Regions from separate parts of the Paenibacillus sp. F411 genome, predicted to be linked through region 2. Evidence: riboswitches for the same ligand, from Rfam matches in the RefSeq annotation. Region 2 holds a riboswitch; the other holds the start of a gene.
The links. A riboswitch is a leader RNA that binds a small molecule or an ion and turns the genes downstream of it on or off. The one in region 2 is predicted to bind ZMP and ZTP.

Region 1: it holds a riboswitch for ZMP and ZTP, as region 2 does, so the genes downstream of both, purT (formate-dependent phosphoribosylglycinamide formyltransferase) here and rpiB (ribose 5-phosphate isomerase B) in region 2, are expected to answer to the same signal.

What each region holds. Positions count from the first base shown of each region.
Region 1 covers NZ_JAGFIP010000002.1:13,116-21,490, reverse strand. Annotated here, with positions in the region: gene JJQ72_RS02510 (stalk domain-containing protein) at 34-2,190, opposite strand; gene JJQ72_RS02505 (hypothetical protein) at 2,299-2,739, opposite strand; gene purT (formate-dependent phosphoribosylglycinamide formyltransferase) at 2,923-4,086, opposite strand; ZMP/ZTP riboswitch at 4,163-4,243, opposite strand; gene JJQ72_RS02495 (YebC/PmpR family DNA-binding transcriptional regulator) at 4,349-5,071, opposite strand; gene bshB2 (bacillithiol biosynthesis deacetylase BshB2) at 5,110-5,769, opposite strand; gene JJQ72_RS02485 (YojF family protein) at 5,792-6,136, opposite strand; gene JJQ72_RS02480 (SDR family NAD(P)-dependent oxidoreductase) at 6,244-7,008, opposite strand; gene JJQ72_RS02475 (CDP-alcohol phosphatidyltransferase family protein) at 7,057-7,650, opposite strand; gene JJQ72_RS02470 (ABC transporter ATP-binding protein) at 7,666-8,375, opposite strand, start outside.
Region 2 covers NZ_JAGFIP010000010.1:149,192-157,566, forward strand. Annotated here, with positions in the region: gene prfA (peptide chain release factor 1) at 1-351, shown strand, start outside; gene prmC (peptide chain release factor N(5)-glutamine methyltransferase) at 377-1,246, shown strand; gene JJQ72_RS12250 (FtsW/RodA/SpoVE family cell cycle protein) at 1,387-2,589, shown strand; gene spoIIR (stage II sporulation protein R) at 2,831-3,520, shown strand; gene JJQ72_RS12260 (L-threonylcarbamoyladenylate synthase) at 3,660-4,904, shown strand; gene JJQ72_RS12265 (manganese efflux pump MntP) at 5,171-5,731, shown strand; gene JJQ72_RS12270 (low molecular weight protein arginine phosphatase) at 5,776-6,360, shown strand; ZMP/ZTP riboswitch at 6,504-6,586, shown strand; gene rpiB (ribose 5-phosphate isomerase B) at 6,704-7,159, shown strand; gene JJQ72_RS12280 (TIGR01440 family protein) at 7,283-7,876, shown strand; gene glyA (serine hydroxymethyltransferase) at 7,935-8,375, shown strand, end outside.

The DNA of each region.
Region 1 (8,375 bases), on a different contig from region 2:
TTGATGGATAACGAATATGAGTTCTTCTCAGCCTTATTTCTTAGCAGGCATGGGGGTAAAGAGCAGGTTGACGGGAAGGTTGCTTCCCGGAGCAGCAGTTAACATGATCTCAACACTTTGCTCGTAGTCGCCAGTACGGTACAAAACAGCCTGCTCATTTGGAGCGCTGACTTGTCCATTCGAATAAATGGCGGTGATTAACCCATTGACCATAGCATATCCCGAATACTTTCCGCCGCGGGGATTGAATGAGATCAACGTATTAGGTGCCACTCGTTCCAGACGAATCTTGTAAAGAACTCCAAAATTGCCTGCGTTGGAGGTAGGACTGTTGTACATAGGATCGGTGCCCATTAAATTCGGATCGTCTCCATCATCTCCCAGCAGCAAACGCTCTGGCTTGGCGCCCACTTCTTCGAAATGTTGAATGATTCGGGTCGAGTTCGGGTACGTTCCGCGATTATGCACGCCGTCTTTATCAAGCAGTGGAAGCTCCTTCCACACCTTCAGCGGTTCAGCCTTCTCATCAATCATGATGACGTCAAACTGAATCGGAAGGTCACTGTAAAGATCTGCAAAGAGCGAAATAACATCACCCTGCTTCATCCGCGTCTGGCTAAGCTCGGTCATGACCAGTCGGCTTTCCCCTGGCGCCAGCGTGATCGCAGACTGCTTGGAGCCATTCTGCATCGATTCAAAGTAGTACAATACAGATTTCTTCCCGGCTGCCGTGGCAATATAGGTCGGTCCGGCAAAGCCCAGATTTTCTGTGTTTATCACAGCTGGAGATGCATTATTGTTCGTAGCAACCACATACATTTTGACATTTTTATTTACGTTGTTTACATGATGAATCATGAAACGCATGTCCCCGGAGGCCGTCTCGCGATAGACATTGCCGAGCTCATTCACGGTTTCGGGGCTGTTGCTGCGGATCAAGGTGCTTGGCTCGTCCAAATACTTATAGAGAATTCGGTCACGGCCTGTCACTTCAGATCCATTAAACGTAAACTTCTCTCCGGCCGGAATAAACAGCTTATTGAAATCATCCTCTGCATACAGCGTTTCACCTGTAATGTTGATGATTCGGGTCGCCGTTGTGCTTACCCCTTGCTGGTCAGTCACGGTCAGATTAATCGTCTTGGGGCCCGGTGTGAAAAAAGCATACGCATTATTGTCCCATTGCACAGACTTGATGCCTTCATCATCGTAGCTCTGGTCAGTGTATGTAATCCACTCGCCCATTTTATATTCTGCTTTATCGGTTGTAAATGCGGCCACTGGAGGCTGATTCGGCTTCAGAACCTTTACCGTCTGAGTGGCTGGTTCACTCCAGGCTCCACTGGCATCCTGAACATAATACGTTACCACGTAATCTCCAGGCTGGCTAAACACGTCCTGCCGCCCCTCCCAGCGCTCATTCACGATCGGAAGCCCTGTAGGAGACGTGGCTTGCGTGCTGTAGGTTACTAGCGTCTCACCCGCATAAATCTCCTTCGGTCCTATTGTAAATGCTGCTACAGGCTTCTGCTCCAGATTCATAATGATGCGCTTGCCAATGTTATCCACTTGGTACTTCAGATTGAGCGCTTGTGTTATGGACGTCAGCGGAACCATGAAGGTTCCTTTGGTCTGATACGATGCCCCTTTCATTGACTTTACAACATCATTCACCGTGTAGCTGGCGCTGTCTGTCTTGAAGCGCAGCTCGGTATCCCCCTTCAGAATCACGGTTTCCTTCGTCTTGGCTTCATAGCGGAGCTTGAAACCAACACGGTCAACCAGCGTCCGGATCGGAACATAAGAAATACCTTTATTGACCAGCAATGGCTGCGGCGCTTGATACACCTGTCCGCCTAGCTCAAGCTTTGTACTATTATAATAAAAAATGAGTTCGTTCATGGACACCGGCGTTGGCGCTGGCTCCGATTCCAGACTGTTTCCAGCCCCTTCTTCTGCTTCTTCTGTACCTTGCCCTGGTACAACGTCCTTGTCCGCTTCTACTTTTTCCACTTCTCCTTGAATAACTTCTAGCTGTCCGTTCTTCTCACTTTGCGGTGCTTCATAGACTTCGCCGGTCACTGTGCCGGGTACGGGTCCCGTACTTACAGACTCAGCTCCTGCAGGAAGAACTGCAGCAGCCTGTACGACGACCAGCAAAGCGAATATCGTTAACTTTTTCAAATTCATACCTGTGCTCCCTTAAGTTTCTCGTTTTATTTTTCCAGCTCCCTAGTATTAAACGCACACTTTGGTAAAAAGTTCTTGTCTAAATGGTTAAAACCTCGCCACAGATCTTTATTTTCTACGAACAAAGAAGATTAAAGCCATACTTATGACAGTCTGAAGCCCCCAGAAAAGAATCGCAAGCAGGATCGTCATCGACATTTGGAACCAATGCTGAATCATTAATCCTCCCAACCATCCACCAAGCATACCTAACGCGCCGTACACGAATAGGGATACAATAATTGTGATGAAATGCCTTTGTTTTTGACGTAAGGTATGAAGAATTCTCGCAATGGTCATATCTGCTAGAAGCGATAATGGCAGAAGGAATAATAGAGTGAACGGAAGAAAGAAGACGTAACCGGCTGCAAATATATAACCGGTGGATGAGCTAACCTCATGACTTGGCTGGATCTCAAAGGATCTTTGAAGCGTAAAGAAGAACGAGACCATGGCCGGTGTCAAAAAAGCCGCAAGCACTTTACCAAAAGCATTCAATGTGTACCTCATAACCCCACTCCTTTTGTCCCTGATCATTGTGCAAGCCGTAATTTGTAGGAATGGAAACAATATACCATAGATTCTCCGTGTTGTGAATTAAATCACTTGATGAAGGTATGAAATACCTGAAGGGGTTTATCAACAAAACAAGCGTGCTGCCTCATGATGAGATCGCACGCTTGTTTGGCTTTATCATTCAGAAGGTACAATTTGCATAGCATCCAAGGCCTGCTTGGCGTGAGTTCTGGCCTGCTCTACACTGTCCGCTGCAGACAATGCGACCGCCATCCGGCGACCGATCTTGGTCACCGGCTTACCGAAGATCCGAACCTGGGTACGAGGGACAGCAAGGGCCTTCTCGACGCCAGTCACTTCATAGTTCTCCAGCTCGGCCGCAGCCTTCAGCGGCCGACTGGCGCCAGGCGTAATCAGCTCAATCTCAGGGATCGGGTAGCCCAGAATCGCCCGGACATGAAGTGCAAACTCTGATAGATTCTGGGTAACCAGGGTCACAAGTCCAGTATCATGAGGCCGTGGGGAAACTTCACTGAAGTAAACCCGGTCCTTGGCTAGAAACAGCTCGACCCCAAATAAGCCGTAACCGCCAAGCTCATCAGTGATAGCCTGAGCAATTCTTTTGGCCTCGGCAAGCTGGTCTTCACTCATGGCATGAGGCTGCCAGGATTCAATATAATCGCCGCTTTCCTGAATATGTCCAATTGGTGGACAGAAGCTGGTTCCACTGACCGAGCGAACGGTTAACAGTGTAATCTCAGATTCAAACGGGATAAATTCCTCAATAATGACTCTTCCGTTCTGCACACGGCCGCCTTCCATCGCCATATTCCAGCAGGACTGAATGTCTTCTTCACGGCGGCATACACTTTGTCCTTTACCTGAAGAGCTCATGAGCGGCTTGATCACGCAAGGATAGCCGGTTGACTTGACCGCAGCATCGAATTCTTCGTATGTGTCGGCAAACTGATACCCTGCCGTAGGCAGACCCAGCTTCTCGGCAGCCAGACGCCGAATGCCTTCACGGTCCATGGTCAGCCTTGCTGCACGCGCCGTCGGAATCACGCGGTGTCCTTCCGCCTCCAGCTTTTCCAGCTCGTGGGTGGCCAGGGCCTCAATCTCCGGAACGATCAAATCCGGCTTCTCTTCCTCAATGATCTGACGCAGCCGGGACGCATCCATCATATCAATCACATAGTGCCGATGAGCCACCTGCATGGCAGGTGCATGGCCATAACGGTCTACCGCCACCGTCTCAATACCTAAACGCTGTGCCTCCAGAATAACCTCTTTGCCCAGCTCCCCAGAGCCAAGCAGCATCATTTTGCGGGTCTTTAACATGGTAATCTCCTCGCTTTGTCGAAATGATCCGGCAGAACCGAAATTACAAAAAAGAGGCAAGGAGAAAGACACTCCTTACCTCTGCCCAGGCGTACGGCGATATCCACGATGATGCTCCCCCATGGTTTCCCATGCTACGCCAGTTACATCTCCGTGCTGAATTATAGTTCTATCATACGTATTTTAGAGTCATCCCGCAACTATTAAGGCAACTGACTCCTATTCTTTGTATAATTGTTCTACACAAAAAGTGAGTTCATGATTACTCCTCGTCATACTCCACGTTGTGGTATACCTGCTGCACATCCTCCAGATCCTCAAGCGCATCGATCAGCTTCTCGAATTGTGGAATGGAATCCTCGGGCAGGCTGACATAGGTTTGAGGCAGCATGCTCAATTCAGCAACCGTGAATTCAGTAACACCGGCTTGCTTCAGCGCCTCCTGGACCTCGTGATACTGATCCGGCTCTGCGTAAATAATGACGACATCATCCTCTTCCACGATGTCACGCACTTCGATGTCGGCCTCCATCATAAGCTCGAACACCTCATCCAGCGATTTACCGGTCATACCAAACACGGCCGTGGAGTCGAACATATAAGCTACCGATCCGCTGACGCCCATATTGCCGCCATTCTTGTTAAATGCAGAGCGGACATCTGATGCCGTCCGGTTCACGTTATTCGTCAGCGTATCGACAATGACCATAGCGCCGTTGGGACCGAAGCCCTCATAACGAAGCTCTGTGTACGTTTCTTCGCCGCTGCCCTTTGCTTTATCCAATGCCCGATCAATAATGGCTTTAGGCACGTTATAGGTTTTGGCCCGCTCCAGAACGACCTTCAGCGCTCGGTTCGACTCCGGGTCCGGCTCACCCTTCTTTGCAGCCACATAAATTTCTACGCCGAATTTCGCATAAATCCGGCTCGTATTTGCATCCTTGGAGGCTTTCTTTTCCTTAATATTATTCCATTTGCGACCCATACCGCTCCCGCTTTCTCTATGAATTTAAATCTGTTAGATTACCCTTCAAAAGGGTAGGTCCAAAAGCTTTCCACACCAAATCGCAGAACCATATCTTCTCGGGACAGCTTCTTGTCGCCCACGAGCTCCGGGGCTTGAAACTGCGAACGATGTGCTGTAATCGATTGGATCTTCTGATCTATATATTCCTCAACATCCTGATATACATCAGGCTCTCCAATGTAATCCCGACAGCCGTTGGAGAATGCAAGGCAATGCACCTCGGGGCGCTCATCCTTCGGCAGTCTCTGAATCGTCCGGATAACAGAAGCCCCTGTAGAATCATGATCCGGATGAACGCTGTATCCGGGATAGAAGGTAATCACCAGCGATGGCTTTACCTCATCCAGAAGCTTCTTCATTTCACCGTCGATCACTTCCGGCTCTTCAAATTCCACCATCTTGTCATGGAAGCCCAGCATTCTTACATCCTGTATTCCGATCGCCTTGCAGGATTCCTCCAGCTCCAGCTTACGAATGGCCGGAAGCGTAATCCGATTGGCAAAGGGAGGCACCCCCATGTTCCGGCCCATTTCGCCAAGCGTAAGACAGGCATAGGTGACCTGCCAGCCCTCGTGAATCAGCTTCGCCAATGTCCCGGAAGTGCCGAAGGCTTCATCGTCCGGGTGCGGAAATACAACCAGGACCCTTTTTGTCATCATGTCGTTCATCTCCTGTTCCTTAAAAAGGCTCCTGGCTGAGCTGCAATGCAACGACCAGTTTGCCCTGACTATCATGGCCTGCCAAAATCAGGCGTTCTGTATCGCTCTCCTCAAAGTGCGTGAGTCCTTCCGCGTAAACCCAGCCCTCTTCGGTCTTCAAGCCAACCCGGTAGGGTCCTGCTCCAGAAATTTTTCCACTGGAATAGCACACCTTGGCATTGGTTATAAAATTAGCCGCAGGATGTCGGGAGCTGTCCACATGCGCAGCATATGCACCTGTAGTCAGCTCCAGATGGACGTAAAGCTCCTGATCCTGCAGCTTGTTCAGCATCTGCTGTACTTCTGATAAATTAATAAGCTCCATGGTACCCTCCGGCTCAAGTAAGTTAGTTCATGTTCAAGTGCGAATATGACTATTCTATCACATTTAAGCCGAGATGAAAAAAGGTTCAGGACGCCTCCTTGGAATGACTAAATGGCCGGCATGACGTTACCGCCGCAGACGGGTATGTACGCGCCTGTCGTAAAAGAAGCCAGATCTGATGCAAGAAAAGCCACCATATTGGCAATTTCCTGATCCGTACCCCGGCGCCGCAGGGGAACCTGCTGCTCATAAGAGGCGTTATGCTCTGTCCCTTGATCCCGATCCCGGTCACTGACCGTCCATCCCGGGGCGACCTGATTGACCGTAATCCCCTGCTCCCCGACCTCCTTCGCCAGTACGCGATAGACGCCGTCCATCCCTCTTTTTCCAGCGGTGTACGCTGATTGGTTCGGGAAATTCTGCATGGAGCATTCCGTATTGATCCCGATAAACCTTCCGTAACCTCTCTCGGCCATGGAAGGAACAAAGGCTTTGGCAAGATAAACGCTCTGCATCACACAGCTGTCGAACTGACTCTGATAATCACGGGGATCCTGCTCTAGAACCGAGGTCCAGGCGTACTGCTCGACAGCATTGGCAACCGTAATATCTGGAAGCCTGCCCAGACTGGCTTGAATCTGCTCCTTCATCTGCATCACGGATTCCTGGCTCGTCATATCTCCTTGAACGATCATTGCTTTTCTTCCGGTCTGCAGAACCTCCTGAAGCAGCTGATTCGCTTTCTCCGCATTACTCCGGTAATGAATGACGATATCAGCTCCGCACTCCGCGAGTGTAGAAATCATTACCCGACCGAGCTGGCCCGTACCCCCAGTGACCAGAGCCATTTTCCCTGTCAAATCAATACGCATATTTCCCTCTCCCTTACATGTGAAATAGAATGCCGCCGTGCTAGCTTTTTAAGCCCCATGGCGCTTTAACCAGGTGTATACATCCCACAGATGCTTGATCGCAGTAAGCACTAACAGGCTGAAAAAAATCCAGGCCGCGGCAAACGCCACCGAAGAAAACAGCATCATCACGGTAAAAAAAGCAAAGGATTCCGTCCGCTCCAAGATCCCGGGGTTATAATGAAACCCTTTTATGCCTGAATTCTCAATCACATTTCCTGTCACCAAAAAGGTTGTCACCACGACCAGTATTCCAGCCAGGCTCAAAATTAACGGTGCATTTGCACCGGGATACGCTAGAACCAGGGCGGACATCATAGCCCCTTCAACGATACGATCAAACACAATATCCAGCACATTGCCCCATTTGGAGGGCTTGGTCATGCGTGCAATGGTTCCATCCACAGCATCCAGATAGCCGGAAAGCCATAACATCACAACAGCGGCAGCCGGATAGCCAGCCAGGAACACCGCAGCACTCCCCACTCCGAGCGTCATTGCGATCCAGCTGACCGCATTCGCCGACAGGCCGGCTTTGTGAAGGACGATGGCGCCCCGATGGATGATCGGCTGAACGGTATTTCTAGCATAAGAGTCCAGCATTTTCTCCCCTCCTTCTTACATGGGAAAGCACCACAGCTCATCCCGATTGTATTGAATGCCTAACCGCTGACCGGGAACATGCTGCACCAGTCCGGGCAGCTTCATCACCAGGTGCTCGTCTTGAGCCTCCAGCTCCAGCAGCGTATGATCTCCCCGAAAAGAAACACGCCGCACCTCTCCCTGCACCGGAGATGAAGAATCCAGAATCAGCCATTCGGATCTTAATGCAGCCTGAACCGGTCCATCACGTAATGAAGCCAGTGAGGGATGAAGCGGCAGCTCTCCAAACAGGGTACGCACCCGGCTTCCCAGCTTGATCCCTCTCAGCCTGTTGTCCATCCCCATAAATGCCGCTGCCCACGGGCTTGCCGGACGATAGTACAGATCCTCCAAGGTCCCGTACTGCTCTCGCTTCCCCTGATTCACCAGGAGAAACCGGTCGCCCAGCGTCATGGCCTCTTCCCGGTCATGCGTCACCATGATCATTGGAACCTCGCGCGTACGCTTGAGATCTGCAAGCCAGCTGCCCATCTGCCTGCGAAGCAGCGGGTCCAGCTGGCTGAATGGCTCATCGAGCAGCAGCAGCTCCGGCTCAATGATCAATGACCGGGCCAGCGCTGCGCGCTGCTCTTGGCCACCGGATAATGAAGACAAGGACCGCGAGTAAAAGCCCGCAAGTCCCACCTCCGCCAAGAGCTGCTCCGCTTTGGCTTTTCTTTCCTTCG
Region 2 (8,375 bases):
TCGGCGGTTCGTGTAACCCACGTTCCAACGGGCATTGTGGCAACGTGTCAGGATGGGAAATCCCAGAACTCCAATAAGGAGAAGGCGCTGCAGGTGCTTCGGACCCGGATCTATGACATGATGCGCCAGGAAGAGGAAGCGAAGTATGCCGGTGAGCGGAAGAGCAAGGTCGGCACAGGAGACCGCAGTGAGCGGATCCGGACCTATAACTTCCCGCAAAGCCGTGTCACAGATCACCGGATTGGCTTGACGGTACACAAGCTGGATCAGATCATGAACGGTGAAATTGAGGAAATCGTTTCAGCCCTGACGATTGCAGAGCAGGCAGAAATGATGGATAAAGGAGAATAACGCTTTGGAGCGACAAAGGTTCAGCATGACGCCGGAGCAGACGATACGGGAAGCCTTTGCAGAGGCTTCTTCTTTTTTGAAGGCCCATGAAGTGATGGAGCCGCAGCGCAATGCCCAGCTGCTGCTGGAGCATGTGCTGGGGCTGTCGGGAACGTCTTATTACGTAGCCTTGGGAGATCCTTTTCCTGCCGAGAAGCAGGGAGAGCTGGAGGAAGGGATCACCCGGAAGGCACAGGGAGTTCCGGCTCAGTATATTACAGGGGTACAGGAGTTTTACGGCCGGGAATTTAAGGTGTCGCCCGCCGTGCTGATTCCCCGCCCTGAAACCGAGCTGCTGGTGGAGGCGGTGCTGCAGTATGGACAGAAGCTTGCGGCCGGTCCCGGCGGCGAGCTGAATGTGGTGGATATCGGAACCGGCAGCGGTGCTATAGCCGTAACCCTGGCGCTGGAATCGCCCCGCTGGCGTGTGCTCGCCAGCGATATATCCCCGGCGGCCCTGAACGCTGCCGAAGAGAATGCCCGGAAATGCGGCGCTCGGGTAGATTTCCGCCAAGGGAATCTGCTGGAGCCGTTCAGCGGACTTATGATTCACATTCTCGTCTCCAATCCTCCTTATATCCCGGCGCGGGATATAGAGGAGCTGCAGCCGGAGGTCAGGGACCATGAGCCGCGCACTGCACTGGATGGCGGCCCCGATGGGCTGGACCCATACCGGGCTATGATGGAGCAGCTTCAGCTGCTGCAGGCGCCGCCGCGCCTTATAGCTCTGGAGCTGGGCATGGGCCAGGCGCCGGAGGTGGCGGAGCTGCTGCGCCGTGCCGGGCACTGGCAGGATATTGTGACCGTTAAGGACCTGGCAGGCATTGAGCGCCATGTGCTTGGGGTGGGGCGCTAGCTGCAAGTGTGCAGTCAAGGAGTCCATCATGAGCGCTGGCATTGTACTGCGGGAAGGTTTTCTTTTACAATAGATGGAGGATATGAACTTGAAAATGGAAACACTAAAGAGCTTGCCCGGCTCTTGCATGGAGGGATGACATGCTGAATAAGCTTAAAAAAATCGACTACCTCATCGTCACCGCCCTGGTAGGGATGATGATCGTCAGCATTACGTCTATATACAGCGTCACCAAAGATACAGCGGATATGGACGGAAGCCATCTGACGATGATGGCTTACTATGTCGTCGCGTTTATTGCATTTTTCGGCATGAGTCTGCTGGATTACCGGCTGCTTCACAAATACGCCCTGTATATTTATTTGGGCGGCATCGGCATCCTGGTATTTACGCTATTTTTCGGGAAGACAATTAATGGCGCCCAGGGCTGGCTGGATCTCGGGATTGTGAACCTGCAGCCGGCAGAGATGTTCAAGCTCATTCTTATTATTTTTGTCACTCATGTGCTCATTATGAGAAACAAGCCGGAGCTTTCCTTTATCAAGGATATTATTCCGATCGGCCTGCTGACCTTCATTCCGTTCGCGCTCGTCATGATTCAGAATGACCTGGGGAATGCACTGGCGTATGTGGTCATTCTGCTTGGCCTGCTGTGGATCGGAAACGTCAAGGTGACTCATGCGCTGATCGGTCTGGTGCTGGTGGCAGGGACGGCTTTTGGCGGGATTCAGGCCTACATTCATTATCATGATCAGATTGAGGAGTTCTTGGGCAAGGGCTCCCGTGCGCACTGGATGGACCGGATCGATCCCTGGCTGATGGCCTCCAGTGTGGATACGTCCGGCGCAGGCTGGCATACGTATAATGCCAAGCTGGCTATTGCGAGCGGCGGGATGAACGGGGAAGGCTTTATGCAGGGGACGTCGGTTCAGTCGGGTCGCGTGCCTTATACGTATTCGGATTCGATTTTTGTGCAAATTGCGGAGGAATACGGGTTTGTCGGGTCCTCGGTCGTCCTGCTGCTGTATTTCATTCTCATCCACCGGATGATTCTGATCGCGCTGGAAAGCCGGGAGCGGGCAGGTCCGTTCATGATCGTTGGTATTGTGTCGATGCTGCTCTATCAGATTTTCGAGAACATCGGGATGTTTATCGGGCTGATGCCGCTGACAGGCATTACGCTGCCGTTCATTAGCTACGGCGGAACGTCGCTCGTGATCAGCATGGCTTCGCTGGGCGTGGCCATGAGCGTCAAGCTGCACGGGCAGGACATCGAGGAGGATTTCCCCGAGCCCAAAACCTACCGCACCCAGGCGGCGCGGATTCGTCCGCAGAACCGTTGATGTCAGTCCAGCAGGGCGTGGCGGGGTGCCGCCATGCCTGGTTGGCAGCAGGATGAGTTTGGCGGGGATGCTCAAGATGAGATGAACCATAAAGATCCCAAAGCTGAAGGCCCCCGTGCGGGGCTTTTTTTTGGATAGAGAAGAAGTCTATCAAAAAATCATAGACCGCCACGTTTATCTCTCAAAGCTGCCGGACATACTGGTAGTATCATAGAGTTATCGTAAGAGAGGCGGCTGTCCAATGCAATCATCCCATCCATCCCGTGATCCACTGCGTACTGCAGTCAAGCAAATTGTCGTGCTATTATCCATCTTGTTTCTGGTTGTCATGTCCTGGGAGGAGCAGCGCATTGATGCTGCTGTCACGGAAGGCGCCATCCCGGAGGAGTCCATTCGGCTCCGCATTCTTGCTCATTCCGACGCCCCGGAGGACCAGCTGGTGAAGCAGGACATTCGTGACGCTGTCGTGATGCAGATGAAGAGCTGGGTGGGTGAGCTGGCACCGGAGAGCCTGGAGCAGGCGAAGGCGATGACGAGAAATCACTTGCCGGAGATCGAGGCGCTGGTTGCACAGGAGCTGGCTGCACGGGGTATCACGTATGCTTACCGGGTGGAGCTGGGCGAGGTCCCTTTTCCGACCAAAATGTACGGAAGAGTGATTTATCCCGCAGGTGATTACGAGGCGGTTCGCATTACACTGGGATCCGGCAAGGGCAAGAACTGGTGGTGCGTGCTGTTTCCGCCGCTGTGCTTCATCGGGGACAATGGAGATGTGAGTGCGCCAAAGGAGGCTGCAGGAACACGCACGGCTTCTGCCGAGCCCGCTCCGTCTGAGACGGCAGAGGCAGAGGCGAGTGCGCCGGAGGTACGGTTCTTCCTCTTGGACCTGCTGGCGTCACTGTGGAGCTGGGTTAGCGGACTGTTTAAGTAGGGTGGAATATGATACACTTTCTAGCAAAAGAGTGCTTGTTCTCTTCAGCGCCGCCACGACCGCTTGCCAAGCGGCGGGGAGCGCTCAGGGCTGGAAGCACTTTTTGTGATTGAATTCGAAGAGAAAGCTTGGGATATAGATGAAGCATGAGAAATGGCAGGATGCAGCAAAAGAAAGACAGCCGCTGACCGGCGGCAAGCGTGCAACGAAGCTGTGGATGCTGGGCGGAAGCGCCCTTGATGGGGCTGAGGCTGAAGGGGGCGCTGCGGCTTTGTTCCATGCGGATTCCCGCAGACTGTCAGCTGGTAGCGGGAGAGGGCCGGAGGAGATTCTCGGCAGTGCGGATGCACCCGACACTTGTGCGCTGCAGGAAGCAGGAGCCGTGCTGGCGGCAGGCGGAACCGTCGCTTTTCCGACGGAAACGGTGTACGGGCTCGGCGCGGATGCGCGCAGCACGGCTGCGGTGGAGCAGATTTTTGCCGCGAAGGGACGGCCTTCGGACAATCCGCTCATCGTACACATTGCAGATCCGGCACAACTGCAGGAGCTGGTGACCGGCGTGAATGACACCGAGCGGCGCCTGATGGCGCAGTTCTGGCCCGGCCCGTTGACGCTGGTGCTGCCGGTGAAGCCCGGCGCGGTATCGCCGCGGGTGACGGCCGGACTGGATACGGTCGCCGTGCGGATGCCGGATCATCCGGCGGCGCTGGCGCTGATCCGCGCCTCCGGCTGTCCGCTGGCCGCGCCGAGCGCGAACCGCTCGGGCCGTCCCAGCCCGACGCTGGCCGCGCATGTGCTGGAGGACCTGTCCGGGGCCATCGACGGTGTGCTCGACGGCGGACCGGCAGGCGTCGGCGTCGAATCGACAGTCGTGCAGGCCGCCCCGGACGGCGCCGTTACGGTGCTTCGCCCCGGCGGCGTCACCGAGGAGCAGCTTGCCGGCATTGCGGCAAGCGTGCGGCGCGACCCGGCGCTGGCGCACGCCGGGGGCACAGACAGCCCGGCGCCCCGCTCGCCGGGCATGAAGTACACGCACTATGCGCCTCAGGGCGCGCTGTGCGTGGTCACCGGGCGGACGGCAGCTGCCGTGTCCGCCCGCATCCAGGCCGAGCTGGACGCGGCCCGCACGCGCGGGGAGAAGACCGGTGTGCTGTCGTTCGACGAGCACATCGGCTTCTACCGCGCGGACGTTGCCGTCTCGCTCGGCAGCTTGGCCGCGCCAGAGGAAGCGGCACGGCGGCTGTACGCCGGCCTGCGGCAATTCGATGAGGCCGGCGCGGCCTTCCTCCTGGCGGAAGCCTGCCCGGAGGAAGGCCTCGGTGCCGCAGTGATGAACCGGCTCCTGAAGGCGGCGGGGCATCACATCATAGATGCCGACGCCTAATCAGCGGGACGCACTGTCCTCGTCCCCTCCCTAGCCTCCCGCGCCCACGATGCTTAACGCGCCCCCAGCGCCGCCTCGGCCCTGGCCTTCCCGCGCCCGCGATGCTCAACGCGCCCCCAGCGCCGCCCCGGTCCTGGCCTCCCGCGCCCGCGATGCTCAACGCGCCTACAGCACCGCCTCGGCCCGGGCCTTCCCGCGCCCGCGCGGAATGATTTCCTCCTTGTCCGCATATGGTGTACAAGACCATAGGACTTGGAGGAAAGCGCATGCTGGAGACATCTGTCCAGACCGGGCAGCTGGCCGCGATCTTGATGATGGCCGTGGCCCTGGGGCTGGATGCTTTTTCGCTGGGCATCGGAGTCGGCATGAAGGGGGTACGCCTTCGGCATGTTCTGGGCATCGGGCTCATGACGGCACTGTTTCATATGCTGATGCCTCTGCTGGGGCTCATCTTCGGCCGATATGTCGGCGCTCTGCTGGGCGAGATTACGGGGATTGCAGCGGGAGGGCTGCTCGTGCTGCTGGGCGGACATATGATCTGGAACTCCTTTCAACAGGGGGAATCCCGTCCCGTGAACCATACGACCCTGCTGGGGATGCTTCTATTTTCCTTGAGCGTCAGCATCGACTCCTTCTCGGTCGGAGTCTCCCTGGGGATGTTCAACAGCCACGCGGCATTGATCGTCAATGCCTTCGGTATTGTCGGCGGGCTGATGTCCATCTGCGGCCTGCTGCTGGGACGGAAGGCGGCAAGCCGTCTGGGGGAATACGGCGAGCTGGCAGGGGGCGCGATTTTGCTTCTGTTTGGCTTGATGTTTATCTTTTGATACAATAACCGCAGATCTTTACAGGCGACAGGAGGCGAGAAGCCGTGACTAATATTTTGTTTCTGTGCACAGGCAATACGTGCCGCAGCCCCATGGCAGAAGGCATGCTGCGCAAGCTGGCGGCCGGAAGGTCCATGAAGCTTGAGGTACGCTCTGCCGGGGTAGCTGCCGTGGAGGGCATGCCGATTTCGCGTCACGCCCAGGCGGTGCTGCGGGATCAGAGCATTGAGGGGGAATTCACCTCGAAGCCACTCAGCCGGGAGCTGGTAGCATGGGCAGATTTGATTCTGACACTGACTCAGTCCCACAAGCAGTTCGCGATTTCCCGGTTTCCGGAGGCAGCAGACAAGGTGCATACGCTGAAGGAATTTGCCGGAGCGGATGAGCAGGTCATGCAGGATCTGCAGGAGCTGGACCGGCTCTATGTATCGGCAGAGCTGGCCCGTTCGCTCGGGGGTGCCCAGTCCAGCCAGGAGCGGGAGCGCTTGATCGAGCTGCGCCAGCGGATTCCGAGCTTTGATATCTCGGATCCTTATGGCGGCTCGCTGGAGGACTATGAGGCGACGGCGGCCGAGATCCGGACCGCGCTGTTCCGCCTGCTGGACAAGCTGGAGGGAGAAGCGCGCTGAGGCTGGCTTTAGAGAGCCGGTTTTTTGCAGTCTTTCATCCTGCTGTTTATGAGAATGAGGGACGGCTGCACATCGACGTAAATGGTCCAAATGTCTCCCTTGCTTTTGGGGATGTTTTGATTTAAGATGAAGTGGAAAAAGTGAGATTCCGATGTAACTGGCGACGAAGTGGAGTAAACCACGATGGAGCATCGGAGACATACGGCCGGTCGCCTGGGCAAAGAGCATTTGTGCACGCTATGCGTGTGCAGACTGCTCTTTTTTCGTCTTTTGGCCAGACCATGGGTTATACTATAACTAGTATTTGAACCAGAGGATGAAATCAGGAGGAGGTTTTTCAATCATGAGAATCGCATTGGGCACGGATCACGCCGGTATACGCTTGAAGGAAGAGATGATCAAGGTCATTCAGGAGCTGGGGCATGAGGTCGAGGATTTAAGCTGCGGCTGTGAGACGTCTGTGGATTATCCGGATTATGCTCTGCCCGTCTGCGAGCGGGTCATCGCCGGTGAAGCTGACCGGGGCATTCTGATTTGCGGAACGGGGATCGGCATGAGCATTGCAGCGAACAAGGTGCCGGGCATCCGCTGCGCGTTGACCCATGATGTATTCTCCGCCAAAGCGACGCGGGAGCATAACGACAGCAATGTGCTGGCACTGGGCGAGCGTGTCGTGGGGCCGGGGCTGGCTGCGGAGATCGTAACGGCCTGGCTGACTACGGAATTCAGCCAAGGTGTGCGCCACATCGGGCGTGTAAGCAAGATTAAGGCCATTGAGGATCGGTATCTGAAAGCTTAAACCCTGGAGCCTGGAGCTTGTTGCTCTTCGGGGGAAGCCGAGGCTGCGGCCCTTCTAAGGATACGGTTCAACTTGGCATAAGAACACTTCCATACAATATACAGGCGGGAGGCGGTCCACTGGATGGAGCATGGGGCAGAAGTGAGAGACATGAGCTTGAAGGAGCAGACGGTGCAGGTGTTGAGAGAGCTGGCGGAAGCAGCCGGTCTCAGGTCGGGCAAGGTGCTGGTGGTCGGCACAAGCACGAGTGAAGCGGCGGGCCGGCGGATCGGCACAAGCGGCGCCCTGGACATCGCGGAGCAGCTGCTTCAAGGCATTCAAGAGGTGCAGCAGGAGCTGGGCTTTGATACGGTTTATCAGTGCTGCGAGCATCTGAACCGCGCGCTGGTTATGGAGCGGAAGGTGCTGGAGCGGCTGTCCTTGAATGAGGTTGCAGCGATTCCCGTCCCTAAAGCCGGCGGCTCGATGGCCGCGGCCGCTTACCGCAGCTTCCGGCAGCCGTGCCTGGCGGAGCATGTCGCGGCAGATGCGGGGCTCGATATTGGCGAGACGCTGATTGGCATGCATTTGAAGCATGTCGCGGTGCCCTTCCGCCCTTCGCGCCGCAGCATCGGCGAGGCGAGAGTAACCGCGGCATTTACCCGCCCGAAGCTGATCGGCGGCGAACGCGCCGTGTACAGGCTGGAGAACGAGAGCGGAGCCGGTTTTTGTGATTGATGACGTTATTTACCTTACTTTTATATAAATACTATGTAGATTCAGGGAGGAAATAATTATGATGGAACATTTGCGCAAGGCCGACCCGGCTGTACTGGAAGCCATGAATCTGGAGCTTTCCCGCCAGCGCAGCAACATTGAGCTGATTGCATCAGAGAACATTGTCAGCGAGGCTGTTATGGAAGCTATGGGCTCCGTGCTGACGAACAAATACGCGGAAGGCCTGCCGGGGAAGCGCTACTACGGCGGCTGTGAGCGTGTAGATATTGTTGAGGATCTGGCGCGTGACCGTGCGAAGGAGCTGTTCGGAGCAGATCATGCGAATGTACAGCCTCACTCCGGCGCACAAGCGAACATGGCCGTTTACCTGGCTGTGCTGAAGCCTGGAGATACCGTACTGGGTATGAACCTTGCTCATGGCGGACATCTGACGCACGGCAGCCCTGTGAACGCTTCGGGCCTGCTGTACAACTTCGTTGCCTATGGCGTACAGGAAGAT